One region of the Xanthomonas sp. WHRI 1810A genome, then DNA from elsewhere that is predicted to be linked to it. Evidence: predicted binding sites of a transcription regulator. Region 1 holds the regulator's gene; each other region holds the start of a gene.
The links. Region 1 encodes FliA, which starts transcription of late flagellar genes. Its sites were predicted from a motif close to TAAAGTTTNNCNNNCNNNGGCCGATAA; they were not measured.
Positions count from the first base shown of each region.

Region 2: a site for FliA is predicted at 1,702-1,728, ahead of ABQX22_RS19720 (methyl-accepting chemotaxis protein). Genes of this name have one in related genera too.
Region 3: a site for FliA is predicted at 1,428-1,454, ahead of ABQX22_RS00715 (methyl-accepting chemotaxis protein). Genes of this name have one in related genera too.

Region 1 is NZ_JBEGED010000005.1:136,966-140,202, forward strand. Features, by position in the region: gene ABQX22_RS09920 (chemotaxis protein CheA) at 1-15, opposite strand, end outside; gene ABQX22_RS09925 (protein phosphatase CheZ) at 140-907, opposite strand; gene cheY (chemotaxis response regulator CheY) at 948-1,334, opposite strand; gene fliA (RNA polymerase sigma factor FliA) at 1,486-2,226, opposite strand; gene fleN (flagellar synthesis regulator FleN) at 2,223-3,056, opposite strand; gene flhF (flagellar biosynthesis protein FlhF) at 3,175-3,237, opposite strand, start outside.
Region 2 is NZ_JBEGED010000014.1:38,398-41,634, reverse strand. Features, by position in the region: gene ABQX22_RS19720 (methyl-accepting chemotaxis protein) at 106-1,671, opposite strand; gene ABQX22_RS19715 (CPBP family intramembrane glutamic endopeptidase) at 1,776-2,567, opposite strand; gene acnA (aconitate hydratase AcnA) at 2,757-3,237, opposite strand, start outside.
Region 3 is NZ_JBEGED010000001.1:165,606-168,842, forward strand. Features, by position in the region: gene ABQX22_RS00715 (methyl-accepting chemotaxis protein) at 1-1,223, opposite strand, end outside; gene ABQX22_RS00720 (hypothetical protein) at 1,794-2,492, opposite strand; gene ABQX22_RS00725 (hypothetical protein) at 2,640-2,888, shown strand; gene ABQX22_RS00730 (hypothetical protein) at 2,918-3,064, opposite strand; gene ABQX22_RS00735 (APC family permease) at 3,187-3,237, opposite strand, start outside.

The DNA.
Region 1 (3,237 bases):
GGCGCCGAAGCTCATTGGGGGGGTGCTCCTAAAATTTAACCGTCAACCGATCCAGGTCGTGGGCTAAGCCGTCAGTGGGGGTGATCCGGGGGCGGTCAAACATCACGCCGCCGGCTCACCACCGCTGTTGACTCAGAACCTAGAAACCCAGGCTGGATAGCAGATCGTCTACATCATCCTGACCGGATACGACGTCTTCACGTTTATCGGCATGAATCTGCGGACCTTCACCCTTGGAGTGAAGTTTTTCCTGTTCTTTTTGCTGACGGAAGACTTCCTGGTCGTGTTCGATGCCCGCGAAGCGGTCGACCTGGCTGGCCATGAGTACCAGCTTGAGCAGGTTGCTCTCGACTTCGGTCACCAACTGCGTCACGCGCTTGATCACCTGACCGGTGAGGTCCTGGTAATCCTGGGCCAGCAGAATGTTGTTCAGGTGGCCCGCCACTTCGTGGGTCTCCTGCTCGCTGCGGGTCAGGAACGTGTCGACACGGCGGGCCAGGTCGCGAAACTCTTCGGCACTGATCTCGCGCCGCATGAAGCGGCCCCAGTCGGCGCTCAAGGCCTGGGCGTCGGTGGTGAGCCCGTTCATCAACGGGGTGCTTTGCTCCACCAGATCCATGGTCCGATTGGCTGCGTTCTCGGTCAGCCGGACCACGTACGACAAGCGCTCTGTCGCGTCGGTGATCTGAGAGACCTCTTCGGCCTGGGGCATGCTCGGGTCGATCTGGAAGTTGACGATGGCGCTGTGCAGCTCACGCGTCAGCTTGCCGACTTCCTGATACAGGCCGCGATCCCGGGTCTGGTTCAGCTCATGGATCAGTTGCACGGCGTCGCCGAACTTGCCTTTTTCAAGGCTTTCGACCAGCTGCTGTGCGTGTTTCTTCAGGGTTGACTCAAAGTCACCCATTGTCGAATCTTTGGAATCCATAGCGCCCTCGCAGCGAACATCAGCTATTGACGCGCTCGAATATCTTCTCGATTTTTTCTTTCAGTACTTGCGCTGTGAAAGGCTTGACGACGTACCCGTTGACACCGGCCTGTGCGGCTTCGATGATCTGCTCACGCTTGGCTTCAGCGGTGACCATCAACACCGGCAGACTGCGCAGGCGCTCGTCGGCACGCACCTGACGCAGCAGGTCGATGCCGGACATGCCCGGCATGTTCCAGTCGGTCACCAGAAAATCAAACGAGCCGCTTTGCAACATCGGCAAGGCGGTGATGCCGTCATCTGCTTCGGCCGTGTTGGTGAACCCAAGGTCACGCAACAGGTTTTTTATGATCCGCCGCATCGTTGAGAAGTCATCAACGATGAGGATTTTCATGTTCTTGTCCAATTCGACCTCCAAGCAGTCTTTAACGCGTCCAGCACCTGGACGCGCGTTCAATCAATACCGGCACAGCTCGCTGACCGGGCTGCACGAAACCACGACGGGCTTGGCAAATAAATGCGGCAGAACACGACACGCAACGTGCGTTGCGGGTCTGTCAACGTGCTCGCCATTCTCCCAGACGCCCTCGCAAACGCGCGGCGCACTGGCTGTGCAACTGGCTGACCCGTGATTCGCTGACACCCAGGACCTCACCGATTTCCTTGAGGTTCAGCTCTTCGTCGTAGTACAGCGCCAACACCAGGCGTTCACGCTCTGGCAGATTGGCGATGGCCTCGGCCAACGCGCTCTGGAAACGCTCGTCTTCCAGATCCCGCGACGGCTCGAGCGACTGGCTTGCGCCGTCCTCGTGCAGCCCTTCATGTTCGCCGTCCTGTAACAGGTCGTCGAAACTGAACAGCCGGCTGCCCAAGGTATCGTTCAAAATCCCGTAGTAATCGTCGAGACTCAATTGGAGTTCGGCCGCAACTTCGTGATCTTTAGCGTCACGCCCGGTTTTCGCTTCGATTGAACGAATCGCGTCGCTGACCATGCGCGTGTTGCGGTGCACCGAGCGAGGCGCCCAGTCACCCTTGCGCACTTCATCGAGCATCGCGCCACGGATACGAATCCCGGCGTAGGTTTCAAAGCTGGCGCCTTTGGTGGAGTCGTACTTGGTCGACACTTCGAGCAGCCCGATCATGCCGGCCTGGATCAAGTCTTCGACCTGCACGCTGGCTGGCAGACGCGCCAGCAAGTGATAGGCAATCCGCTTGACCAAGGGCGCATAGCGCTCGATCAGCTCATACTGGGAATCACGGGACGATTTGCTGTACATGCGATACCCACTTGCTGTCATGACACTGGCCCTGCGCTGGTCTGATGCACCAGGCGTTCGACGAAAAATTCGAGATGCCCACGCGGATTGGCCGGCAGCGGCCAGGTGTCCACTTTCTGCGCGATGGCCTTGAACGCCAGCGAGCACTTGGAACGGGGAAACGCTTCGTACACCGCGCGTTGTTTCTGCACGGCCTTGCGCACGCATTCGTCGTACGGCACCGCGCCTACGTACTGCAGGGCGACGTCGAGGAAGCGGTCGGTGACCTTGGTCAGCTTGGCGAACAGGTTGCGACCTTCCTGCGGGCTCTGTGCCATGTTGGCCAGGACCCGGAAACGGTTCATGCCGTAGTCGCGGTTGAGCAACTTGATCAGGGCGTAGGCGTCCGTGATCGAGGTCGGCTCGTCGCACACCACCAGCAGCACTTCCTGGGCGGCGCGCACGAAACTCACCACCGACTCGCCGATCCCGGCAGCGGTGTCGATCACCAGCACGTCCAGGTTGTCGCCGATGTCGCTGAACGCCTGAATCAGCCCTGCGTGTTGCGCCGGGGTCAGGTGGACCATGCTCTGGGTGCCGGACGCCGCCGGCACGATGCGGATACCGCCCGGGCCCTGCAGCAGGACGTCGCGCAGCTCGCATCGACCTTCAACGACGTCGGCAAGGGTGCGTTTTGGCGTAAGCCCCAGCAGCACGTCGACGTTGGCCAGACCCAGATCGGCGTCCAGCAACATGACGCGGCGTCCAAGCTCGGCCAGCGCCAGTGAAAGGTTCACCGACACGTTCGTCTTGCCTACGCCACCTTTGCCACCGGTCACTGCAATAACCTGTACGGGATGCATGCTGCCCATGTTAATTGTTTACCTTGTCTTGCTTAGACCTAAGCCACATGTCGGGCTGCACGTTCGTGGTACGAACAATGCCTGGCAGACCAGCGAAGTGGGTGCATTCCAGTGTCATATTCTTCACCTAACCCACGCGCTTGCCAGGGCTGTGATAAAGATCCGCAAACATATCCGCCATCGCTTCCTC
Region 2 (3,237 bases), on a different contig from region 1:
TCTTGATTAGCTCAATAAGTAAGCTCACACGCTCGCCGATAAACCCGAGGCATAAAAAAACCCCGGCAACACGATCTGCCGGGGCGTTTTTCAGGCTTTCAGGATCTACCGATTGAATCGCTCAACCAGCGAGTATTGGGTATTGGCCGTGGTGGTGAGTTCGGCGCTGAGGGTGGCGGAGCGGCGGGCTTCGTCTGAGGTCTGGTCGGCCAGTTGGGCGATGGTGGTGATGTTGCGGCTGACTTCCTCGGCCACCGAGCTTTGCTCCTCGGTGGCTGCGGCGATCTGGGTCGTCATGTCGGTAATGTTGGCCACCGCGTCGCTGATGCCCACCAACGCCTTGTCGGCTTCCAGCACGCGTTCCACACCTTCTTCCGCCTGGCGACGGCCGACGGTCATGGTCTGCACGGCGGCGTTGGCTGTCAGTTGCAGCTTGGCGATCAGGGTGTGGATTTGCGCGGTGGACGCGGTGGTGCGTTGCGCCAGTTGGCGAACCTCATCGGCGACGACCGCGAAGCCGCGGCCCATTTCACCGGCGCGAGCGGCTTCGATGGCGGCGTTTAGGGCCAGCAGGTTGGTCTGGTCGGCGATGCCTTTGATCACATCGACCACGCCACCGATTTCGTCGCTGTCCTTGGCCAGTTGCGTGACGGTTACGCCGGTTTCTCCGACGGATGTCGCCAGGCGTTGAATCGCTTCGCGGGTTTCGCTGGCGATGTCACGCCCCTGGCGGGTCAGCGTGTTGGCTTGCTGCGTGGCCTCGGCCGTGCGCTGCACGTGGCTGGCGACTTCCTGCGTGGTGGCCGCCATCTGGTTGATGGCGGTGGCCACCTGTTCGGTTTCGACGCGCTGACGTTCCAGACCGCTGGAGCTGGCCTGCGCCAGGCGGTCGGACTGCCTGGCCTGATCGGTCAGGTGTTCGGCGGTGTCCTGCAAGCGGGTCAGGCAGGTTTTCAGACGCGCTTCCTGACTGAGGATCGACATTTCGAGCCGTGCCTGCGGGCCTCGGCTGTCGGTGTACATCTGGGCGATCAGCGGGTCGGAGGTGGTTTGTTCGGCCAGCCGCAGCAGGCGTTTCAGCCCACGCTGCTGCCAGCTCAGGCCCAGCAGCCCCAAGGGCACCGACAGCACGGCCGCCACCAGGAAACCCCATGGAGAGTTGAGCCAGACGCCGATCAGGAAACTCAGCTGGCTGACCAGAATGAAGGGCAGCCAGTCCTGCAGGACCGGCAACCATTTGTCGCGGCCGGGTACCGCCGCCTTGCCGGCGTTCAGGCGTTTGTACAGCGCTTCGGCGCGTTTGATCTGCTCGGCCGTGGGCTTGATGCGAACCGATTCGAAACCCACCACCTGCCTGTTTTCAAAAACCGGCGTCACGTAGGCGTTTACCCAGTAGTGATCGCCATTCTTGCAACGGTTCTTGACGATGCCCATCCACGGTTGACCTGCTTTGAGGGTCATCCACATGTGCTCGAACACAGCCGACGGCACATCGGGATGGCGCACGGTATTGTGCGGCGCCTTGAGCAGCTCATCGTAGGCATAGCCGCTGATCTCGACGAACGCATCGTTGCAGTAAGTGATCACGCCGCGTGCGTCAGTGGTGGAGATCAGTCGTTGATCAGCGGGAAACGTGCGGTCGCGTTGAGTGACGGGCTGGTTATTGCGCATGAGCTATCTATCCGGGAAGGCTTTGACCGGGTATCGGCCCCGCGCGTGAAAAATTGAGTTTTTTGTGAACTGCATCACTAAATCCGAGGGCCGCGCTGGGACTTTCACCGGTCGAACATCGGGTAGGTAAACAGGCTGAAGTGCACCAGATTCAGGCCAAAATGAGTCAGCACAGCGGCGCTCAAACCGCCCAGCCGGTAGGCGATGCCGTAACCGATGCCGGCCAGTCCGGCCAGTAGCACCCATTGCCAGCCGGCACCCATATGGGCCAGGCCAAACGCGGCTGAGGCCAGTGCAACGGCCATCACGTCCTGGTACGGCAAGCGCTTGAACAGTCGGGTCAGGCCGCCCTGCATATAACCGCGAAAAAACAGCTCTTCGGTCAAGGTGACCAACAGCAGGTTGTTGAGCATCCAGAGGCCACTCAGCGCGGGCCATTTGGGTGTCCACGCGACCAGACCCAGTTCGACCGCAGTGGTCAGGCACACGGTGGCGGTCAGGATCAACGCGACGGCCGTCACTGTCGCCGAGCGGGCGACGGTCGCCCGATAGACCACCCACGGGCAGGCCAGCACCACCCAGATGCCGATCAGGGGCTTGTCGAGATGAAGAAACATGGAAAACGGTGCGGCTTCGGGGCTCAAGCGCACGGCGGCGATGGCGCGGGCGTTCAGAAAGCCCGGTAACCAGTGGCTGGCGAGCCCCAACGCCAGGGCGATGAACAACAGATGCCCGACGCTGTGTACCGCCCAGTGGTGAAAGTGACTGACGCAGATCCCGGCCATGATCAGCAGGCCGACGGTGACGACGGCCGGCACACTGAGTTGCCCGTAAGTGAATGCGACGGCGTAGCCAAGCGCAAGCAGCGCCAGCGTCGTCCAGCGTAACGCTGACATGGCAGCGTCCTTCAGCAGCTAAATGAGGCGGCGATTTTAGCGTTTAAAAGGGGCGCATGCCTGTCGGACGCTCATGTAGGTCGTCCGTAAATCGAGGTTGATATGTCCAGCTTCGACGTAGGGCATATCTGACACAGCGGGCTTGCCGGTAAAACAGTCCTCGCCCGGGGGACAGGCGAGGACCATGACTCAAGACGCGATCAGTTGGCGCAGCACGTAGTGCAGAATCCCGCCTGCCTTGAAGTATTCCACTTCATTCAGGGTATCGATCCGGCACAGCACATCGACACGTTCCGACGCCCCGTCTTCACGGGTGATGAGCAGGGTCAGGGTCATGCCCGGTTGCAGCGTCGCGCCGGTCAGGCCGGTGATGTCGAGGGTCTCGGTGCCGGTCAGCCCCAGCGTCTTGCGGCTTTGGCCGCCCTTGAACTGCAGGGGCAGAACGCCCATACCGACCAGATTGGAACGGTGAATGCGCTCGAAGCTTTCAGCGATCACCGCCTTGACCCCCAACAGGTTGGTGCCCTTGGCTGCCCAGTCACGGCTCGACCCGGTGCCGTATTCCTGCCCCGCGACCACCACCAGCGGCGTGCCTTCCTGCTGATAACGCATGGCCGCGTCGTAGATCGGCAGTTTTTCATCGGTGGGCACGTGCAGGGTGAAGCCGCCT
Region 3 (3,237 bases), on a different contig from region 1:
CTTTGCTGGGTGCTCATCGAGCGCTTGGCCCGGTCAATCGACATGCCTATTCGGTCAGCCGCATCGGAGACCGACTGTGAACTGCGCTCGACCTGGACAAGCGAGGCGCTAAAGGCTTGCACCATATGGTTAAGGCCATTGCCGACGTCGGCCAACTCGTCCTTGCCGCGGACTTGAACGCGCACGCTCAGGTCGCCCTGCGCAATGAGCTGAGTGGCAGTCAACACCTCGTTCACGCTGCGGCGCATCGCGCTGTAGATGCCGCAGAACACATACACCAGCAACACGCCCAGAACCGCAAACATGCCCAGAATGAAGAGCCGTTCCGAGATTTTTTGCTCAACCCGGCGCTCAAGTGCATTCAGCAGCGCGTCTTGCAGGGTGTCTTGCGCCTTGTACAAGTCAGCCACGACCGCATTGCCCTTGGCCGGCAAGTTCTGCACGCCGGTGATGATGTCACTCGGTGACCCGATCAACACTTCGAGATCGGCCCGGAAGCCGTCCAGACCCGAGAATGCACTGTTGATCGGTGCCTGAATAACCTCGGCCAGAGCGGGTTCTCTTCGACTCAACAGCGTCAGACTTTGCTGAAGTTCTTTGTGGATAAGTAACTCATTTTTGAGCATCGACCTGATGACGCTGCGTTGACCGGCACTCAGGGTTTCACCCTCGTGCAGCCCGTTGGACAGCCCGCGCAATTGACCGACGATATTGATTTGCCCTGGCAGCCTCAAGGTGCTCTGGTCGATCATGAACAGCGATGCGTAATCTTCATCCAATACCATGCCCGACGTGGCTGATATGTAGTACATGAAGTTCAACGTCTCGGTCAGTTGGTCGTTCCAATCGTCGAACATGTCGCTTTGGTCGGCGTTGGCCTTCGCACGCTCGATCAAGCGCTGCGCCCCGGCATGCAGGCGCTGTACGCGGTCACCGGTTTGCAACTGCGTACTGTATTGCAGGTCGGTGGCGGCCAGTTTCGAAAAGGCGTCCTCCAACTTCGACTGATTGGCCGATAAATCGGCTTGCCCGGTTTTATCACCGCTGAGCAAGCGATTGGTCAGTGCACGCTGCATCATCGACAAGCGCAGTATCGGCGTCACGTCCATTAGATAACGTTGGCCCAACTGTTCTGAACGGGTGACCTCAAGGCTTTCGTTGATCTGATGGATGACGCGCGAACCCAGCAGAATCAGAGGGATTAAAACGATTAGGGCAAGCACACCGAATTTGACAGGGAATCGTAATCGGTTAGCCAGGTGTACGGCAGGAGCAAGGATATTCATACAGTTCTCACAGCCCGGAATGGGACAGTTTGTAGTGGGTATGTGGTTGAGAACCTCCATTTCTCAAGTGCCTGGCTCTGCTGGCTCATTAGGCTCATTAGGCTCATTACGTTTTTTTACGTCATTGAACGTTCAGATATCGTGTCGGCAATGAGATTGAGAACTTTATATAAAATTGTACAGAAACTTATTTTTGTACAAGTTTGAAACGTTTTGAGTGCAATAGTGTCGCAGTGACATCACTCGATTCAGGTCGTGGTTAAAGGCCGCGCGGTGGGGCGAAAGTTGAACGAAACGGCAGTGGATGGCTAAGCGTTGAAACGACTCATCCACGTGATCAAGCGGGATGCCAAACGTTATGGCCTGGGACAGGCCACGCTTTTTTGGGGACAAGTCTGAGCCGCGAGTTCACGTGGCTCAGACCAGAGAGTGGGTGAGAGGATGTTGAATGACTGCCGAAACTGGCCAAGCGACAGGGGTTTATCGCCAATCCTGTAAGACGGGCAATTACTCGTTCAGGTCCTTGACCAGATAGCTGCCCACGATGTGAGCAATGCCTGTCAGCGCCGTACGCAGCGTCTCCGGTTCGGTGCGATAGCGCAATGGCGTGTAACCATAGCTGTTCGCGCCGTTGAAGGGGGTGATCGGCTCATTGCGTTGCCAGATCAATTCCTGACCGCGTTTCATCACGCCGCTTACTGCAATCGTCGGGTACACCACGCTGCTGAAGCCTTGAGTCAGAGAGAACCCCCAGTTGAGGATGGTCAACTCAATCTGCGCATCGGCCTGTTCGTCCTGACCGACGATCTTGAAACGCCCTGTAGCGGCCAGTTGTTCTTCGAAACTCTTTTTGACCAACGCCCCCAGATTGATATCGGCGGTCTCCATGTTGTAAAGAATGACATCCACCGTCGACATGGAGGCCAGGTCGCCTGCCTTCATGCCCGCAACAAACCCCGCGCCACCCAAAGCAGCCTTGCCCAGACTTGACGCACCCGCCGCCATCCCGACACCGGCACCCACGCCTGCACCCAAAGCCGCGCCCCATGCCTGTTCGCGCCCCATGTAAGTCATTTCTCGGGGTTTCCACGACACTGCAAGAATCTTCACCGTGTGTATCTGGGTACGGTATTCGGGCTTGAACTTCTGGTGGGCACATCCAGCGAGAACGATAACGGCAAACAACAGGACAGCGATCTTCTTCATGAACCACTCGCGATATATAAGGAATACGCGAAGTTTGTCGTCACCTCCGCAGAATCCTGAAGAGGAAAAAGAAGCAGGAACGGCTCATGGAGTCGCCGTGCTCGTTCTCGTTATAGCTGGCGGGGTCAAGGGTGAGGAATTCTCTGGGTGGATTATGAAAACGCTATCGCGATGCACCCAGTGGTGACCAGTAATCCTGAGGAGCAGCGAACCGCGCGTCTGGCGTCGTCCCGTCTCCCGGACAAACGCATCTCCTACGGCTGCATCAACATCCCGGCGGACTTCTACCGCAACTACGTCAGCCCGGCTTTCCGCGGCACCAATGGCGTGGTGTACGTGCTGCCCGAAACCCGTCCGAATGCGAGCGTGTTTACCGCTTACTATCAGGTCAGGTAGCGCCTGCGCCGGGCCTGGGCCTACCACCCTTATTTGCTGTCGCCGTCCTTGTTCTGCATTTGGACGGACGACTGGCTGCCATCGTTGTTGGCCTTGGTCTTGTTGTCCGAATTGTCAAAACAACCGGGCAACACGAGGATGCTGCATAACAGCAGGCACACATTGAATACTTTCATGACGTTCTCCGATTTGAAGTGGATTCCCTACAAGCGTAGATCCTTGGCCCGACTCTATCCTCCAGCCGTGGGTGACTCATGCGACCCGGTGAATCGTTTGCCGTTCCTCCCGGCGCAAGCTGTTACTTCGGTACCTCGGGGGTGACATCGGCCAGCGCCGGATCAACCGGGCG